2 linked regions of the Sporocytophaga myxococcoides DSM 11118 genome follow. Each later gene encodes a partner of the first gene's protein in a complex. Links are inferred from orthologs where the notes say so. Each region holds a gene or a part of one and is shown on either strand. Other genes may lie near its edges. The genes, in order: rny and pfkA.

Region 1 (9,394 bases):
ATCCAGCTTAGAGTAAACATGCCACTCTCATTCATCCCTTTTTTTTCACAGGTAAGGAAAAATCCAAGTGTATCATTTATGCTTTCCGATTGCGTAATCACCCAGCCCTCTGGAATGGTAAAAGAAACTCCGTGTTCAGCGAAAGTGTTCTTTTGTGGCTCTTTGCAGGAAACGAGGACTAGAACGAAAAAAGCCCAAACTAAGGAATTTTTCAATTTTTGCATCTGTTGAATAATTGACATAAAATATTAATTGGTCTTTATTTCTATAAAATGAAACTGCTGAAACTAATTTTGGTTTTCTCGCTATTTTTCGGAGTTAATTACTTCTCAAAAATTAATAGTTCCTCGATACAAAGTTCATTATCAAAAAATCGAACTATGTCTAGCTATTCATTATTTAAACAAATCAGCAGATTTACGGCTCTTACCTTTCAATAGTGAATTTCCGATAATACCTTTGGATTTCTATTTATACATGAAAGATGATAACCTTTAGATTAGGCGGAGTTCCGGAGCATTTTAATTTACCTATTCATTTAGCTAAGCAAAGCGGAAAATTTGAAGAAGCTGGCATTGACCTTGTCTGGACAGATTTTCCTGGAGGTACCGGAGCAATGTGCTCTGCTCTTAAGGAAGATCAGATTGATTGCGCAATATTGCTTACCGAAGGAATCACAGCCGATATCGTAAAAGGAAGTCCTCTTAAAATTCTTAAAGTATATGTGGAGACTCCATTAATTTGGGGGATTCACGTCTCTGCAAGTTCGCCATATATCAACATTGATCAGCTGGAAGGTAAAAGGTATGCAATAAGCAGGCAAGGGTCAGGTTCTCATCTTATGTCCTATGTAGATGCAGACCAAAGAAACTGGAAGATTTCAGAATCTCAGATGGTTGTGGTTGGTAATCTTGAAGGTGCAAGAACTTATTTATCAGAAGATAAAGCAGATATTTTTTTATGGGAAAAATATATGACCAAACCATTAGTTGATGCAGGTGAATTCCGAAGAATAGGAGAAAGGCTCACCCCATGGCCTTGTTTTGTATTTGCTGCATCAGAAAACTTTATCGAAAAGCATGGTTCCATACTAACAACATTTTTTAAAATTGTTAATAAATCAGTAGAAACTTTCATGCAAAACCCTGAAGCGTCGAATATGGTCTCAGAACGATATTCATTGAAGAAAGAAGATGCAAAGCAGTGGTTTGAAAGTACAAAGTGGAATATTGAAAATGGTATTGATGTAAAAATTCTAGATAATATTCAGGAATGGCTATATAGATTGCATATAATTTCTGCTAAAAAAATATCGACTCAATTGATTTTTAAGTATTAAATATCCGCTCAATACTTTTATAAATGGATGCCCTTAATTAATTTTGGGTACAACTTTTAAGTTTAAATAATTCAAATTTTTAACAAACAAAACTGATTTTTAAATCATGAAACAAAATTTTAGAAAGCTACTTATTGGTGGAACTCTTGCTCTATTTGTAGGGATGACATTGGTTGGATGTAAAAAGGATGATGATAATGGTCCTGTTGTGTCAAATGGAAAAGCTACGATTATAGGATATCTAAAAGCTGAACTAAACACTAATAATGGAGATTTTGAGCCGGCAGCAAATGTTAAAGTTCAGGCTATTATTAATTCAGCGGATCTTGTAACTAATCCTGATCCGAATAAAGACTATCCAAATATTGTGTACAACACAGTAACTGATGTGAATGGAAAGTATACATTCAATGTAGATGCGAATGGAAGATCAGTTGATGTAAGAATCATACCTCAGGATTTTGAAGCAAAACAAAACAACAATGGGGACGAAAGAGCGATGATTTACAAATTTCCTGGATCATTCTATGTATCAGATGACGTTTATGCAGGAACCATCACTTATGAGAATTACAGAGTTTATGATGAATATGTAAAGGCTAATTTTTAATCTGATTTTTTAAGCAAATAATAATGAAAAAAATAATCCTAGTAGCATTGCTGGCTATATCAGCATGCAAACTTGCGACTGCTCAGGAAACAGCAGCAAGTCAGGAAACTGTTGAATTAAGATCAAAAAGAGGTGTTTTAATTTTACCAAAAAAGGGAGAATATGCTATAGGATTCTCTGCTGATCCAGTTTTGTTGTACCTGGGTAATTTCTTCAGTGGAGGTAACCAAGCTCCAGCAGTTGATTACCCTAGTGGCTTCAGTAATACAGTATTAGGAGGCAGAATTGGTAATGCTTTCACTGGTAAATATCTTCTTGATGATCATACTGCTGTTAGAGCAAGATTCCAGTTTAACTTTACTAAGGCAACTAATAAATACATCGTTGCGGCAAATAATGATGGTACGGCAAATAACCTTGCGCCTCAGTTTGCGGAAGATAAAGTAACCATAAGAAATAACGCAGTATTGCTGGCTTTAGGACTCGAAAAAAGAAGAGGAGCGAGCAGAGTTCAGGGAGTATATGGAGGAGAAATACTTTTAGGATTCAATAAGGTAAAGGAAAAGGCTGATTATGGAAATGGAATGGGAGCAAATTTCCCAACACCAGTTTCTTATGAAAATGCTTATAACAGGATTCCAGGAGCAGATTCTACTACTTCAAGATGGACAGAATACAATCATGGAGCTACATTTTTTGCTGGTGTTAGAGGATTTGCCGGAATCGAATATTTCTTCGCTCCAAAGATCTCCTTAGGCGCTGAATTTGGTTATACATTAGGTTTTGCCAGCAAAAAAAGCGATTCTGTAAAGCTTCAAGCAATGAATAATACAAGCGGAAATGCAGTAGAATATGAAGCGAAACCAACTCCAAACAATTCAACAGGAATTAATAACTTTGGATTAGGATTGGATAATTTTAATGCTAATCTGAACCTACATTTCTATTTTTAATAAGAAATAATCAGTAATACTTAAAGCTGTCCTCAAAGGCAGCTTTTTTTATTTCCCGACAATTAATGTTATCCGCAAATGATTGAAGCTGCTGCAGGAAGGGCCATTGGATAGTCAAGTCGATATTTTACCCTACATTTGGTACCATTATCAAAGAGTTGGACACTATCGGTGTAAAATACTGCATCTCCAACATGTGGATTATTAGGACTAGACCACTCCATCATCCAAACGGTTATACATTTAGTTCCCAGTGGCAGGCTATGTATGATCACCTCATTTTCTCCCGGTTGTGCATCAAGGGAAATTCTTGCAAAAAATCCGGAGAAAGCTCCAGCCATTCTTGTTTCTGATGATGAAATATCCATTGTGGTGGTTGAAGAGAGTATAGTTTCCATTTTAAATTCTTTTATTAAGAAAACTGGTGGAAAATTAAAAAAGTTAAAAGTGTTACTTCAGCTAATAAAAAAGGCTGACCATTAAACTGGCCAGCCTTTTGTTTAAAGTCTGAATTCTTTGTTATTTCGCGTAGCTTACAGCTCTCATTTCTCTGATTACGGTTACCTTAATCTGACCAGGGTACTGCATGTCGGTTTCGATTTTTTTCGATATATCGAAAGATAATGTTCCTGCTTTTTCATCAGAAACATTTTCAGCATCAACCATTATTCGCAGCTCTCTACCAGCCTGAATAGCATAACATTTAGTAACTCCATCAAATGAAAGCGCCAGTTCTTCCAATTCTTTAAGTCTTCTGATGTAAGACTCCATAACTTCTCTTCTTGCTCCAGGTCTGGAACCGCTGACGGCATCACAAACTTGAATTATTGGAGAAAGGAGTGAGGTCATTTCAATTTCATCGTGGTGTGCACCAATGGCATTACAGACTTCAGGACTTTCCTTGTATTTTTTAGCAAGTTCCATTCCGAGGATTGCGTGAGGCAATTCTGGTTCTTCAGGAGAAACTTTTCCGATATCATGAAGAAGTCCGGCTCTTTTTGCAAGTTTGGCATTAAGGCCAAGCTCGGCTGCCATAGTTGCAGCTAATTTGGCAACTTCTCTGGAGTGTTGAAGAAGATTTTGACCATATGAAGATCTGAAACGCATTCTCCCCACCATTTTAATCAATTCTGGGTGTAAACCGTGAATTCCAAGATCTATAACAGTACGCTCCCCGATTTCAATAATTTCTTCCTCTATATTTTTGAAAGTTTTGGCAACAACCTCTTCAATTCTGGCAGGGTGAATTCTTCCATCCTGAACAAGTCTGTGCAACGAAAGTCTTGCAACTTCTCTTCTAACAGGGTCAAAACCACTGATAATAATTGCCTCAGGGGTGTCATCTACTATGATTTCAACTCCGGTAGCAGCCTCTAGAGCTCTGATATTTCTACCTTCACGACCAATGATTTTACCTTTAATATCGTCACTTTCAATGTTGAAAATGGAAACACAATTTTCAATTGCATTTTCTGTAGCAGTTCTTTGAATCGTTTCAATAACGACTTTTTTAGCTTCTTTGGTAGCGGTAAGCTTAGCTTCGTCAACAATGTCTTTGATATAAGAAGATGCCTTGGAACGAGCTTCATCTTTTAGAGCTTCTACCAAATTTTGTTTTGCTTCTTCAGCAGTAAGATTGGCAATTTTCTCAAGTTTGGTAACTTGAGAAGCTTTCATTTTTTCAAGCTCATCTTTTCTTTTGTTGATGATTTCCATCTGAGCAGAAAGGTTTTCTTTCATACTTTCCAATTCTGCTTCTTTTCTAGAATTGGTTTCCAGCAATTTTGAAAGATTTCCTTCTCTTTGTTTCAGCTTGTTCTCATTTTGAATAATGATGTTCTTTTTCTTGTTAGCTTCCTCTTCAAATTCCGCTTTGATTTTCAGATAGTTTTCTTTAGCCTGGAGAATTTTTTCTTTCTTGATGCTTTCTCCTTGAATTTCAGCTTCCTTAATAATTAATTGTGATTTAGCCAGTGCTTCTTCCTCATGTTTTTTGAAGACCTTCATGAGAAGGAATCTGCCAATTGCAATCCCTGCTCCCAGGAATACAATTGCAGTTATAATATAAAATAGAACATCTACCATTTTTTTGGTTTTAGGGTTTATTAAAAAAGGCAGAAGGGGAAATGAAAAAGTTTTCTAACTTTTAAGTAAAAATAATAGATCAGAAACAGGGATTCTAAATCAGATACCAGTGTTTGAAATTAGGTTGTCCAAACGGGTTATTTTGGACTCTAATTCATTTATATACTTTTGGTTTTCAGCATCTGTCCGCAGTCCTTCAGCAAAACAGTCAAAAGCGACCATTGCCAAAAGATCCTGCTTGTCATCTATTCCAAACTGATCCCTATACATTTTAATTCTTTCATTAATCAATCTGCCGGCGATTCTAAGTCGCTCTTCTTCAGCAGCATCTACACGCATTGGGTATTCCCTTTCTGCGATTCTGATTTTTATCGAAAGTTCTCCCATTCAGGGATTTATGATCTTTAATTATTCACTTAAATGTGCTATACACTTATCAATTTCTCTAATATACTCGTTAATTTTCAGCTTTAATTCTGAAGGATTATGAGCATCCTCTGCAATTGACGATACAATTTTACTAATTTTCTCTTGATTTTGAAAGTTTTTTATCTCTTGATTTTGGCGTTCGATTACCGCTTTTAAGTCTTGATTTTCTCCTTTAATCCTAATCAATTCAGTTTTGGCCGAATGCAGCTCCTGTAACACGCTTTCGATTTTATGCTCAAGAAAATCAAGTTTTACCAATAATTCCCGCTTATCCTTCATTAATTACTTTCTGATAATTGCTCCAAGGTCTTTTTCAAATGAATCCATGAGTTTTTGCATGGTTTGATCAATAACTTTATCTGTAAGTGTCTTTTCATCGTCCTGAAGATAAAAACTTACAGAATAAGATTTTTTGTTGTCTCCCAAATTTGCACCTTCATATACATCAAAGACGTTAATCTCCTGTAAAATCTTCTTTTCTTTACTCTGAGCAAGTTGTTTAATCTGTTCAAAAGTAACTCCTTTGTCTATAACTAATGAGAGATCCCGTCTTACTTCTGGGAATTTGGAAATTTCCTGATATACAGTAGTTTCAGATAGTAGATTTAAAAGAAGTGCAGCATCGAAGTCTGCATAGTAAACAGATTGTTTTAAATCAGTTGCCTTCAATATTTTATCCGCAATTTTCCCGAACTGAATTAAAGTTTTACCTTTGATTTGATATTCAAGGCCTTCAGAGAAGTAATTACTTGAAATTGTGTTAACAGTTGTTCCTTTAATATTGAGTTTTTCAATAATTCTATGAATGAAGTTTTTCAGTGTAAAGAAATCAGAGGGAGCATCTTTTGCTATCCATGATTCATGATGTTGGTTTCCTGTAATAAATAATGCAAGACGATCTTTTTCAGTATAGCCCTTCTCAGTTTTAAAATATGTTTTTCCAAACTCGTAGAATTTCAGGTCTTTTTGCCTTCTATTCACATTGTAAGCAATGACTTCAAGGCCTGAGAAGAGCAATGTTTGGCGCATTACCCCCAAATCTTCACTAAGTTTATTCAAAATCAATACAGGATTGTCACTATTTTCAACCAGTTTTTGATAACTTTCTTTTGTAAGAGAATTTGTAATTATTTCAGAAAATCCTGCTCCTGCAAGCAAATTACCAAGTTTGCCATGAAGTTTTGCTTTATCTTTTTTAGGGAAATCAGCAATGTAATCTGTCTTGATTTTCGGATCAATTTCAATATTATCGTATCCGTAAATTCTTAAAACCTCTTCAACTATATCAGCTTCTCTCTGAACATCAACTTTAAAAGGAGGTACTGAAACCTTAAGACTATCTCCTTTAACTTCAAGTATCTTGATTCCAAGATTTGAAAGAATTTCTACAATTGTATCAGGTGAAATCTTTTTACCAATCAATCTATGGATATAGGAAAATGAAGTTTCTATCTCAAAGTTTTGAATAGGACTAGGGTAAATATCAATCAAATCTGAAGCGATTTCTCCGCCAGCTACTTCCAGGATGAGGTTTGCAGCTTTTTTCAGAGCCTCAACAGTCATATTAGGATCTGTTCCTCTTTCAAATCTGAAAGAGGAATCTGTTTTTATTCCATGATGTTGAGCTGTTTTTCTCACATAATCCGGAGAGAAATAAGCACTTTCAAGGAAAATGGCTGTAGTGTCAGATTTTACACCTGAATCTAATCCTCCAAATACTCCTGCAATACACATTGGTTCGTTTGTATTGCAGATCATAAGATCTTTGGAAGTTAGTTTTCTTTTATTTCCGTCTAAAGTAACAAATTCGGTACCTTCTGTTGCAGTTTTAACTTTAACAGTATTTCCAACTTTGGCAAGATCAAACGCATGAAGTGGTTGGCCAAGATCATGCAGTATAAAATTGGTGCAGTCAACAATATTGTTAATCGGAGAGAGGCCGATAGACTTCAATCTGTTCTTAAGCCATTCAGGAGATTCTTTTACTGATATGCCTTTTATGATGATGCCTGAATATCTTGGGCAAGCTTCTGAGTTTTCGACAGAAACATTGATAGCATGTTTTTCTTTTTGAGCCGGTAAAGACTTTTCTTCTCCTTTGCAAATTTCTCTTTTCAAAAGAGCTCTCAAATCTCTTGCAACACCGAGGTGAGAAGCTGCATCAGCACGATTTGGAGTTAGGCCTATTTCAAAAGTATAATCATTTTCGACTTTGAAATATTCAGCAGCAGAAGTGCCAAGGGGCAGTTCAGTCTGAAGTACCATAATGCCATCATGAGATTTGCCTAACCCGATTTCATCTTCTGCGCAAATCATTCCTTCTGAAACTTCGCCTCTTATCTTTGCTTTGCTGATTTTAAACGGTTCGCCTTCAGTAGGGTATAAGGTCGCACCGACAGTTGCTACAATTACCTTTTGTCCTTCTGCAACATTTGAAGCCCCGCAAACGATTGGCAGAATTGTGCCATTTCCGATATCAACAATAGTTTTCTTTAATTTGTCTGCGCCCGGGTGTTTTTCACAGGTTAAAACCTTACCTATTACGATGCCATTAAGGCCTCCCTTTATGCTTTCAAACTTTTCAATTCCTTCAACTTCTAAACCTGATTTTGTAAGCAGAGTACCTATTTCTTCAGCAGGTTCGGTAAGTTGAATAAACTGCTGTAGCCAATTATATGAAATTTTCATTTGTAAATTTTAACCTTGAAATGTGGAATCTGTAAAATTACTTAAAACACTTATTTCTCCTGAGGCTTTTCCCATATTTTTTCGCCGGCAGGAATTTCTATGTCCAAATGGTTTTCCGGCGGCGGTAGAGGACAGCTGTATTTATAACTGTACACACAAAATGGATTGTATGCAAAGTTGAAGTCAATTACAGCGTGTTTTTTATCAGTTATTTTTAAGTCAAGGTATCTACCTCCACTATAAGTTTCCCCTCCATTGGTTTTATCAGAAAAAGGAATAAAAGCGTTTAGTTCATTGTTTGATGAATCTTTTGAAATTAGAAGAGTTAGCTGTAAAGGCTTTTTTTCTAAAGTAAAGGAAGCTGTGGCAAATTTTTTATAAGTGTCTTTTCTACCATCATTTCTGGTGATTGTAATTTCTGAAGAATCGGAAAGGGGGTAGAGTTCTGCCTCTACTTTATACTTAGTATTAGGTATAAAATAATTTAGCGTTGTGAAAGCTTCTTTATCCTCAATTGGAGAAAATGGAGAATGTTTGAAAAAGTCATTCCTCTGTCTCCTGTAATCCTCTACATTTTGCTTATAGCTCGTTTTAATATTGCTAAACACAAAAGAAAGAATAACTAATACTAAAGCAACACCCATCCCAGTCCAAAGGATGTGCTTAGTTTTTATTGTATCAAAGTTTGTCTTCATCTGCAAAACTATAATATTCATGATCAGTAAAGATCAGGTGGTCCAGAACAGGGATTTCCAGAAAAGACCCTGCCTGTTTTAATTTACGGGTTAACGAAATATCTGCCTCGCTTGGTTTCAGGTTGCCGCTGGGGTGATTGTGGACTAGGATGATAGCACTTGCAAGATGCTCAAGCGCATGTTTATATATCATTTTGGGATCTGCCACAGTTCCAGCAACGCCACCTGAGCTTATAAAAACTTTTTTTATAACATCATTGGATCTGTTGAGTAAAATAATCCAAAACTCCTCATGCTGAAGATCCAGCAGATGTGGTTTCATTAAATCAAATGCATCCGATGCACAGGTTATTTTTTCCCTCTTATTTTGACCTGCCTCTTTTCGTCTCCTACCAAGTTCAAGTGCGCTTATGATTGTAATAGCTTTAGCTTCGCCGATTCCTTTGAATTTTTGTAAATCTTTGATACTCAGTTTCGCGAGGTTATTAAGATTGTTGCTACATCCATTTAGAACTAGCTTTGCCACATCCACAGCACTTAAAGATACCGTTCCCGACCCTAATAATATTGCCATTAATTCTGCATCTGAAAGAGA
Region 2 (9,389 bases), on another replicon or contig:
TTTTCGCTTTCCCGTTGATCTGACTGATGAGCTTTTGCGCTAAATCTCCTACAGAAATCTCTTCCTGCATTGCTATGTTCACCTCTTCACCAATGGTTGCATCAGCCTTTGCAATCTCAATAAATCCTTTTGCTGTATCCTTAACAAATAACAAATCTCTTGTCGGATGCAGGGAGCCAAGCTTGATCTCATTTTTACCTGCAAGCAGTTGAGTGATAATTGTAGGAATTACAGCCCTTGCTGACTGTCTGGGACCATAAGTATTAAATGGACGAACAACAGTTACAGGTACTCCAAAGCTTCTGTAAAATGAATCTGCTATGTAATCGGCTCCGATTTTGGTGGCAGAATATGGTGATTGTCCCTGGCGGGCATGTTTTTCATCTATAGGAACATAAAGAGCAGTTCCATACACTTCTGAAGTTGAAGTTACCAATACCCTCTCAACACCAAGTTCTTTAGCAGCTTGAACAATATTAAGAGTACCTTTTACATTAGTATCGATATAAGTATCCGGAGAATGATAACTGTAAGGAATAGCAATAAGTGCTGCAAGGTGAAAAACAACTTCGATATCTTTCATTGCATTTTTTACTCCATGCGGATCTCTTATATCTCCTGCAATTATTTCAAGTTGAGCAAGTTTTTCTTTAGGAAATGCATCAAGCCATCCCCAGGAGTTAAATGAGTTGTAATATACAAATGCCCTGACCTTGCAACCTTCTTCCAATAACTTTTCCACCAGGTGACTTCCGATAAACCCGTCTGCTCCCGTAATCAGGACTTTCTTGTTTTTTAACTCCATTTTGTCTTTAAACTATTGACTCAAAAATTTTTATCTAGACCTAAGGTGAACTCTCTGCCAAATGTGATAGTTTCAAATTTAAGCAAGGAATTCAATCCTCCATAAGTTCACCCTTTGTAAGAGAGTAAACTTACAAATTTTGAATAAAATTCGCTCTTCTATTCAGATTTAAATAATTCTTCTTCTCTTATTCCCCATAGAATTCAATTCTTTGGGGCAGGTAAAAACGAATTGGAATACAGGAAAGCAGATTCGACGATTTTCATTACTTAAATTACTTTTAAGTAAATGTATTACCTTTGCCTTCAGTCTCATATGGTAAGTTACAAAAGTACATTAAATTAATTATGCCTGATAATAGTAGAAAAGAGAAGTGGGTAACAATTGTAAACAGACATTATCCTCCCAATCCTGGCATAACTGGTGAATCGGCCTGGGACCTCGCTAAATATCTGATAGACCATTACAATATTCATGTACAAATAGTCCATGTTCTACGAAATGATGATGGCGGAGGTGCAGTCAGATCCCCTATTGGAAAAATCGTTTCAATTCCAACTTTATACAAAGGTAAAAATGAAGGCTTAAAATCTCTTGCAGGTTTTCTTGATGGTTTATTTCTGATTATTAAAACCCTTTTTGTGAAAAAAGGACCTGTAATTTGCATGACCAGCCCTCCATTGTTACCATTTTGGGCTTCCATTTTTTTTGGAATATTTCGTATAAAATGGATTTTCTGGTCAATGGATTTATTTCCTGAAGCTTTTGTAGCAAACAGGAAAATGAAAAGTAATTCTTTCCTTTATAGAATTATCAGATCCATTACTTATAACAACAAACCAGAGTTGCTGGTTTCATTAGGGCCCAAGCAGGCAGAATATATCCTGACAAATTATAAAAGGCCCCCTCTTGTTACAGTGTTACCATGTGGCGTCTTTACAGATTATGAAAAAGACGAACAAATTCCTGAATGGAAAAAAGATGATGGCAAAATTTATTTTGGTTATTGCGGGAATCTCGGAGCTCCACATTCGAAAAAATTTCTGAAAGAATTCATTGATACGTTTAATCCGGAAACACAACATTTAATCCTTGCTGTCTATGGACCAAAAGCTTCTGAAATACAAGAGTATGCAAAAGGGAAAGTTGGTATAACAATGCTTAAAAATGTACCAAGAAGTCAGCTACATTATATAGATATCCATCTTGTGAGTTTGCTTCCTGAGTTCAATCATACTGCTGTTCCTTCAAAAGCAATCAGTTCAATATGTACCGGAGGTACTGTTTTATTTTACGGAAATGAAGAAGCTGACACATGGTTTATGCTTCGCAATGCATCCTGGCTGGTTGATATTAATAAAGATTTAAAAAATCAATTGACAAACTTTATTGAGAATATTTCAGCGGAAGAAGTACTTGGAAAGAAAAAAGACTCAATAATACTTGCTGATCAGTTACATAAAATGGAAATATCAGCTTATCAGGAAATAGCGGATCATATAATCCGCTATCACCGGTGATTAAACTCTGCTTTTTAGACCATTAAAGATTTCTTCCAGCGTATTGGGCAGATCATATTTATAATTCCAGGCCGGATAGTGATTCTTAAATTTAGATAAATCACTTATATACCAGATATGATCACCGACCCGTGAAGTATCGGAATATGAATAATTCATTTTCTTTCCAGTGATTTTTTCACAAATCAGAATTGCTTCTTTCATTGAACAATTGGCAAACCTTCCCCCCCCTGCGTTATATACCTCTCCCTGACCAGGGTTTTGATAAAAATGCCAGAACATATTAATCAGATCGTAACTGTGTATATTGTCTCTGACTTGTTTTCCTTTGTATCCGAAGATTGTATAATGCTCGCCGGTGATTGCACATTTCATCAGGTAGGAAAGAAATCCATGGAGCTGTGTGCCAGAGTGATTTGGCCCAGTAAGACAGCCTCCTCTGAAAACACCGGTTTTCATTCCAAAATATCTTCCATATTCCTGAACCAATATATCAGCAGACACTTTTGAAGCTCCAAAAATAGAATGAGTAGACTGGTCAATAGTCATCTGCTCGTCTATACCATTTTTGAAATACTGATGCTCTTCGCTTATTTCCCATCTATTTTCCAATTCCACAAGAGGAAGAAAATTTGGAGTGTCACCATATACCTTATTGGTGGAAGTGAAAATAAAGACCGCCTCTGCACAATATTTTCTGGTCATCTCCAGCATATTCAAGGTACCATTGGCATTTACAGTAAAATCTGTAAATGGCTCTTTTGCAGCCCAGTCGTGGCTTGGCTGTGCGGCCGTATGCAAAACCAGTTTAATGTCTTTGCCATATTGAGCAAAAAGCTTATCTAATTCTTCCTGATTTCTTATATCAAGAGACTGATGAGTGTAATTGTGGTACGTAGTTTCTAGTCTTTGTCTGTTCCAATTGGTAGAAGCATTTTTGCCAAAAAAATACTGCCTCATATCATTGTCTATTCCTATTATAAGATCGAATTTATCGCTAAAAAAACCAACCGCTTCACTTCCAATCAATCCGGCAGAGCCCGTAATCACCGCTATATTCATATTCAATACTTTATTTACTTTTCCTTGTCTTTGTTACTAAATTTCAGAATAGAGCTTCTAATTATACCTAAGCTTCAGTAGCCTTAGTGTGACGGACTATTTTGAAGGATACCATATAATATTATCTAACAAAGACTTCCGTTGAATCTTATTTTAACAAAAAATTATATTATTTAATCCCCGAAAGATAATATATATTTTACATTTTACTCAAAGGTTATTGCCGATTTAGTCATTAAACGCCTTTCCAAATTTTCATTAGAAAAGATTGAATCCTATACATCCCGATAAAACCAATCAGCAAAAATTATTAAATTATTACTTACCAACTATTTAAGAAATCAAGAAGCATTTTGGGAAATTTTAAATAGTATCCATTTCCTGAAAAAAAGAAAATAATGAATCAATATCCATAATTCATGAATAATTGAGAGCATTTTTCATAAAATGAAGATTAAATTCGGAGGCAAAATCACAAAATCATTCACTTATCTTATTTTTTATGAATAGCTTGATTTTTCAATTTTATTTAAACACATTCGTTGAGGCTTAAAAAATAGACCTTGTGTATATATAATTGCTATGAAATTTCAGATTTATCGATTGTTATATTACAAGGATTTTAAAAACATAATTTTTTTTCTTAAAATTGACCCAGAAAATATAGGTTATAAAGTATGAAGAGAATTGCGGTTTTCACTTCCGGTGGTGATGCACCAGGTATGAACGCTTGTATAAGAGCTGTAGTTAGATCAGCGCATTACTTTGGTTTAGAAGTATATGGAATTTTGAAAGGTTATGACGGAATGATCCATGGTAACCTTATCGAAATGGATGACAGATCGGTTAGTAACATCATCCAAAGAGGTGGAACCATCTTAAAGTCAGCCAGAAGTGAAGAATTCAGAACTGTTGAGGGAAGAAAGAAAGCCTACGAGAATATTAAAAAATTTGGTATCGACGGATTAGTTGGAATTGGAGGAAACGGAACATTTACCGGTGCGGAAATTTTTTACAATGAATATCAGATACCTTGCGTTGGAGCTCCTGGAACAATAGATAACGACCTTTATGGCACGGATTTTACTATCGGTTATGATACAGCAGTTAATACTGCTCTTTCAGCAATAGACAGAATCAGAGATACAGCGGATGCTCACGAAAGAATATTCTTTATTGAAGTTATGGGTCGTGACACAGGTTATATTGCAGTAAGATCTGCAATTGCAGGTGGAGCTGAAATGTCTGTAATGCCTGAGACTAAAAATTCAGTTAAAGAGGTAATCCAGAAGTTAAAACACGGAACAAGCCAGTCAAAAGCGTCTCACATTATCATAGTTGCAGAAGGCCATGAAGTGGGAAGAGCTCAGAATATAGCTGATAAAGTAAAAAAAGAACTACCTGAACTTGATGCCAAAGTTACAACTTTAGGTCACGTACAAAGAGGTGGAGCGCCTACAGCTGCAGATAGAGTGCTAGCCAGCAGATTAGGACTTGGCGCTGTTGAAGGATTAATAAAAGGAAAAACCAATGTGATGGCTGGGGTAATCAACAGAACATTGTGCTACACTCCATTCAAAGATACTATTACTAAGAAAAAGCCAATTAACAAAGAGCTCATTCGTATAGTTGAAATTTTAAATGGCAGGAAATACCATAACATAGAAAGAGAAATTTTATAATAAAAAAAAGCCCCTGACCTGTCGGGGGCTTTTTTGTTACTCTCAGAGACGCTATGAATGGCATCTCAAAACCTTATAATGATTCACTTTAAGTTTTAAGCATTCCGCTTTCTGCTTTAATAAAATCAATAATCTCAGCCTTCTGTGCGGGGTTAAACCAATGATATTCTTTATCTTTTTTAAACCAGGTTAACTGACGTTTCGCATACCTTCTGGAGTTCCGCTTCAACAAACGAATCATTTCTTCCCGTTCATAAATTCCATCAAAAAAATCAAAAACCTCTTTATATCCTACTGTTTGTAATGCATTCATATTTTTATATGGAATTAATGCCTTCACTTCTGCTTCCAGTCCGGCTTCCAACATTAAATCCATCCGGCGATTTATTCTTTCATATAATTCCTCTCTTGGCCGCTCCAGTCCTATTTTTATAATTTCAAAGTTTCTGGATGCTTTTTCATTTTTTCTGTAAAAAGAAAATGGAATACCAGTACTTCTGATCACTTCAAGAGCTCTGAGAATCCTTTGATGATTGGACTTATCGACCTGTTCATAATAAACAGGATCAGACACCTTTAATTCTTCCAATAAAGGTGAAAGTCCTTTATCAGACAATTCTGAAACCAGCTGACTCCTGGTCTCCTCTTCCACCTCAGGCATTTCGTCAAATCCTTCACAAACAGCCTTGATATATAATCCAGACCCTCCAGTAAGGATCAAATAATCCTTTTCTGTAAAAAGATGATCAATTAACTTTAAAGCTTCCTCTGAATATGATCCTGCATTGAATGGTTCTGCAATGGAGTGACTATCGATAAAGTAATGAACAACACTTTTCATTTCAGCTGCAGTAGGCTTGGCAGTTCCTATGCTCATTTCTTTGAAGAACTGTCTTGAATCAGCTGATATTACCGGAACAGCAAAATGCTGCGCCAGTTCGACACAAAGGTCAGTTTTGCCGACTGCAGTCGGTCCTGCAATTACTATCAGATATTTACTTCCCACTTTCAACCCTTTTATAAAAATCAACTAGTGCCTCAGATTCCTTTTCCCAATTGAAAATTTTTCTTGCTTTCAAAGCATTCTGCTTGATTTCATCATAGAGTGCAGGCTCATTCAGCAATCTATTGAAAGCCTTTACAATTTCTTCATGTTTAAGATCAACCAGTAAAGCAAATGAATATACATCATTAAGATGTTTATATTCCGGAAAATTTATAGTTACCTGTGGAATTCCGGCCATCATATAATCGAAAAACTTATTGGCAAGAGAATAGTAGTAACTGGCCCCTCTGTTTTCCAAAAGCAATACACCGGCATATGCTCCACGAATAATTTCCTTTAATTTTTCAGGTTCCACATAACCCAAAAATTTCACTTTACCATCCAGATCCATATCCTTTGCTTTAGCCTTCATGCTTTCAAACATTTCTCCATCTCCGCAGATATAAAGGCTGCAATTGATTTCAGGCATTGCATTGAGCATTTGTTCTATACCTCTTCCTTCATTTACTGCTCCTGCATATACTATATATTTTTCCTTGGATGTTTCAGGGTCAACCGGCTTGTACAAAGGAAGATTTCTTATCAAGGAAAAACTAACTCCGGGATACCTTTCTTCAAAGATTCTCCTCACTCCTTCACTCACTGTATATGAATACTTTACTTTTGGCACTATATAATTCTCAAGCTTCAGCCACATAGACCTTACAACAGGTCTTCTGACAACTTCAATTACCTCTGTAAATAACTCATGAGCGTCATACACCAAAGGTTTATTTTTCACCTTCGAAACAACATAACAGGGAAGAATTGTATCAAGGTCAATTGCGCAGATTATATCTGCCCTTCTGAACATAAGAAAAAATAAAAGACGAAAATTATATTCCAGATAAAAAAGCTTCCCGTTTTCAAAAAAACAATCAAGCCTCTTTTGCTCAAACAATTGATGTTTTAACTCTATAGATTTTTTTCTTTTCCTACCTACCAGAAGAACAGAATGCCCGGCCTTAGCCAATGTGGATGAAATCCTTTGCATTCTTTGATCATAAGATAGATCGTTTGTTACCGTAAAAATGATTCTGGCCATTGCCTATTTTTTTGCAAATTAAACCGGGATTAAGCATTAAAAAAAATATCATTATTAATCAATTCATTAGAATTTATAATAAAGTATAGATTATAATGATTAACAGGATTTTCAACGGCTATGATTATTTTGAGTTAAAAATTGTAGCCTGAATTATTGTATTATAAATGAACTGAAAAATATTTTTCAAGGAATACATTTAAAACATTTTAATAACCAGCAACTTACAATCAAAGGCTTTTTGGCGTAAAAAAAGATTTTATAGATCAAATTGATTATATTTGTTTAAGTCGATCCATCCTCTGAGTACCCATGGAATTAGAAAATAAATCGAGAGAAGAACTAGCTGCGGAGATCCTGAAGCTTCAGGATAAAATAAACTTAATTGAAAGGCAATCTGATAAAAAATTACCAGAGATTGACCTTAATTTTCGTAATGCCCTGGAAAAAATTACCCTATTCGCTCTGAGTATCAATCAGGACGGAAAAATTGCCTATTGCAACCAGACTTTTGCTGATTTTATTGGAGCATCTAAGGAAGTCCTTTTAGGAAAGGAATGGACAAGTATTGTACATAAAGGTAAAGGCCAGGATGATCGTGGGATTTTTAGCCTGATTGAGAATGGCCAACTTTTTAATAATATCAAGAGAAAAATCATAGCCAAAGACGGACAAATAAGAACTGTCAGATTTCAGGTTTTGATTCAAAACAATTCGGATGGAAAGCTTTCAGAAACTACTCTCGTGGGGGAAGATGTCACAGAAAAAAAGAGGGTAATAAAAGCTTTAAAAGAAAGTAATGAGCAACTTCACGATCTTTTTGAAAATGCTAATGACCTTATTCAGGTATTTTCTCTTGAAGGTGATATTATTTTTGTAAACAATGCCTGGAAGAATACCCTTGGGTATGTAGATGACGAGATTACTAGTCTTAATTTTAAAGAGATTGTTCACAAGGACTACCAGCAAGCGACCTTTGATCATTTACAAAAAATATTAAGCGGAGAGAAAGGCGACAAAATTGAAACTGTTTTCACTACGAAAGCTGGTAAATCCATACATGTTATAGGTAGTGTAAACGTTCGATATGAGAAAGAAAAGCCAATTGCATTCAGAGGCATATTTCACGACAACACTGAAAGGATAAGAGCAGAAAGAGGGGTTACCCTTTATTACAAAATTGCCAACCTTACCATAAGCAGCAATAACCTGGAATCTCTCCTTTACAATATCCACCAGGAGCTTAAGACAATCATTGCTGTTAACAACTTTCACGTTGCACTTTATGATAAGGATAAAAACTATCTGAACTTTCCATACTATGTTGATGAAAACTTCGGAGATAGAATTACTACCCAAAAAAGGATTGTAGGAAAAGGCTTAACTGAATATTCTCTCTTTAACGACAAGCCTACTTTTCTTTATGAAGAAGACATTCACGAACTGGCAGCTTCAGGAAAAGTAGAATTAATGGGTCCGGTACCCAAAATTTGGCTGGGAGTTCCTTTACGCCTGGAAAACCGTACCATTGGAGTCATTGCAGTAAAAAGCCATAGTGACAGAAATAAATTCAAGAGAAGGCACCTTGATCTTCTGGATTTTATTTCAGGTCAGATTGCCATTGCAATTGAGAGAAAGAGAAATGAAGAAAAGATCCTTGAACAAACTGCAAGATTAAATTCAATTTTTGAAAGCAGTTCTCACCTGATATGGTCTGTTAACAGGCAAAGAGGGCTTACCTCTTTCAACAGAAATTATGCTGAAGCTATAAAAAGGAAATTCGGTTCTTATCCGGAACTTGACCAAGCCTCTGAAAAACCTAAAATATTAATGCTTTCAGACGAAATTTACCATGATTTCGTCAATGCAAGGTATAAAGAAGCATTTGAAGGAAAGCAGCAACACTTTGAAGCCCGAACAATCATTGATGGAAGGGAAACATGGAGAGAAACCTTTCTGAATCCTATATTCCTTCCGGATGGACGAATAGAAGAAGTTTCAGGTATTTCACATGATATTACAGAAAAGAAACATTGGGAAATAGCTCTGCAAGAAAGCGAGGAGAAGTTTCGTAATATATTTGAATCCTTTCAGGACATCTATTACAGAACAGATGTTCATGGCAGAATCAATATGATAAGTCCTTCTGGATGTGAGCTAAGCGGATATAGCCAGGATCAGATCATTGGGCGACACATTACAGAGTTCTATGTTAGTCCTAAAAAACAAA

What was found.
Region 2: rny (region 1) and pfkA share a complex: the UniProt entries of both Bacillus subtilis proteins name them as parts of the possible RNA degradosome complex. The link is inferred for Sporocytophaga myxococcoides DSM 11118 from one-to-one orthologs.

What each region holds. Positions count from the first base shown.
Region 1 is NZ_KE384560.1:1,013,316-1,022,709, forward strand. The notes cover bases 2,705-5,649. They hold rny (ribonuclease Y), read right to left. Parts: upstream 4,988-5,649; coding sequence 3,422-4,987; downstream 2,705-3,421. Other genes in these bases: K350_RS0122620 (hypothetical protein), read left to right, coding at 2,705-2,902; K350_RS0122625 (hypothetical protein), read right to left, coding at 2,971-3,300; K350_RS0122635 (cell division protein ZapA), read right to left, coding at 5,087-5,374; K350_RS0122640 (coiled-coil domain-containing protein), read right to left, coding at 5,396-5,649. Also shown: K350_RS0122605 (hypothetical protein), read right to left, coding at 1-224; K350_RS0122610 (substrate-binding domain-containing protein), read left to right, coding at 485-1,339; K350_RS0122615 (hypothetical protein), read left to right, coding at 1,446-1,949; more of K350_RS0122620, read left to right, coding at 1,973-2,704; more of K350_RS0122640, read right to left, coding at 5,650-5,695; pheT (phenylalanine--tRNA ligase subunit beta), read right to left, coding at 5,699-8,104; K350_RS0122650 (DUF1684 domain-containing protein), read right to left, coding at 8,155-8,820; RadC family protein, read right to left, coding at 8,783-9,394. UniProt on the Bacillus subtilis protein: Endoribonuclease that initiates mRNA decay. Initiates the decay of all SAM-dependent riboswitches, such as yitJ riboswitch. Involved in processing of the gapA operon mRNA, it cleaves between cggR and gapA.
Region 2 is NZ_KE384561.1:336,871-346,259, forward strand. What follows is about bases 3,127-6,066. They hold pfkA (6-phosphofructokinase), read left to right. Parts: upstream 3,127-4,064; coding sequence 4,065-5,069; downstream 5,070-6,066. Other genes in these bases: K350_RS0125465 (NAD-dependent epimerase/dehydratase family protein), read right to left, coding at 3,127-3,387; miaA (tRNA (adenosine(37)-N6)-dimethylallyltransferase MiaA), read right to left, coding at 5,158-6,066; K350_RS0125480 (glycosyltransferase), read right to left, coding at 6,065-6,066. In the rest of the region: K350_RS0125455 (NAD-dependent 4,6-dehydratase LegB), read right to left, coding at 1-805; K350_RS0125460 (glycosyltransferase family protein), read left to right, coding at 1,153-2,325; more of K350_RS0125465, read right to left, coding at 2,326-3,126; more of miaA, read right to left, coding at 6,067-6,075; more of K350_RS0125480, read right to left, coding at 6,067-7,159; K350_RS0125485 (PAS domain S-box protein), read left to right, coding at 7,472-9,389. UniProt on the Bacillus subtilis protein: Catalyzes the phosphorylation of D-fructose 6-phosphate to fructose 1,6-bisphosphate by ATP, the first committing step of glycolysis.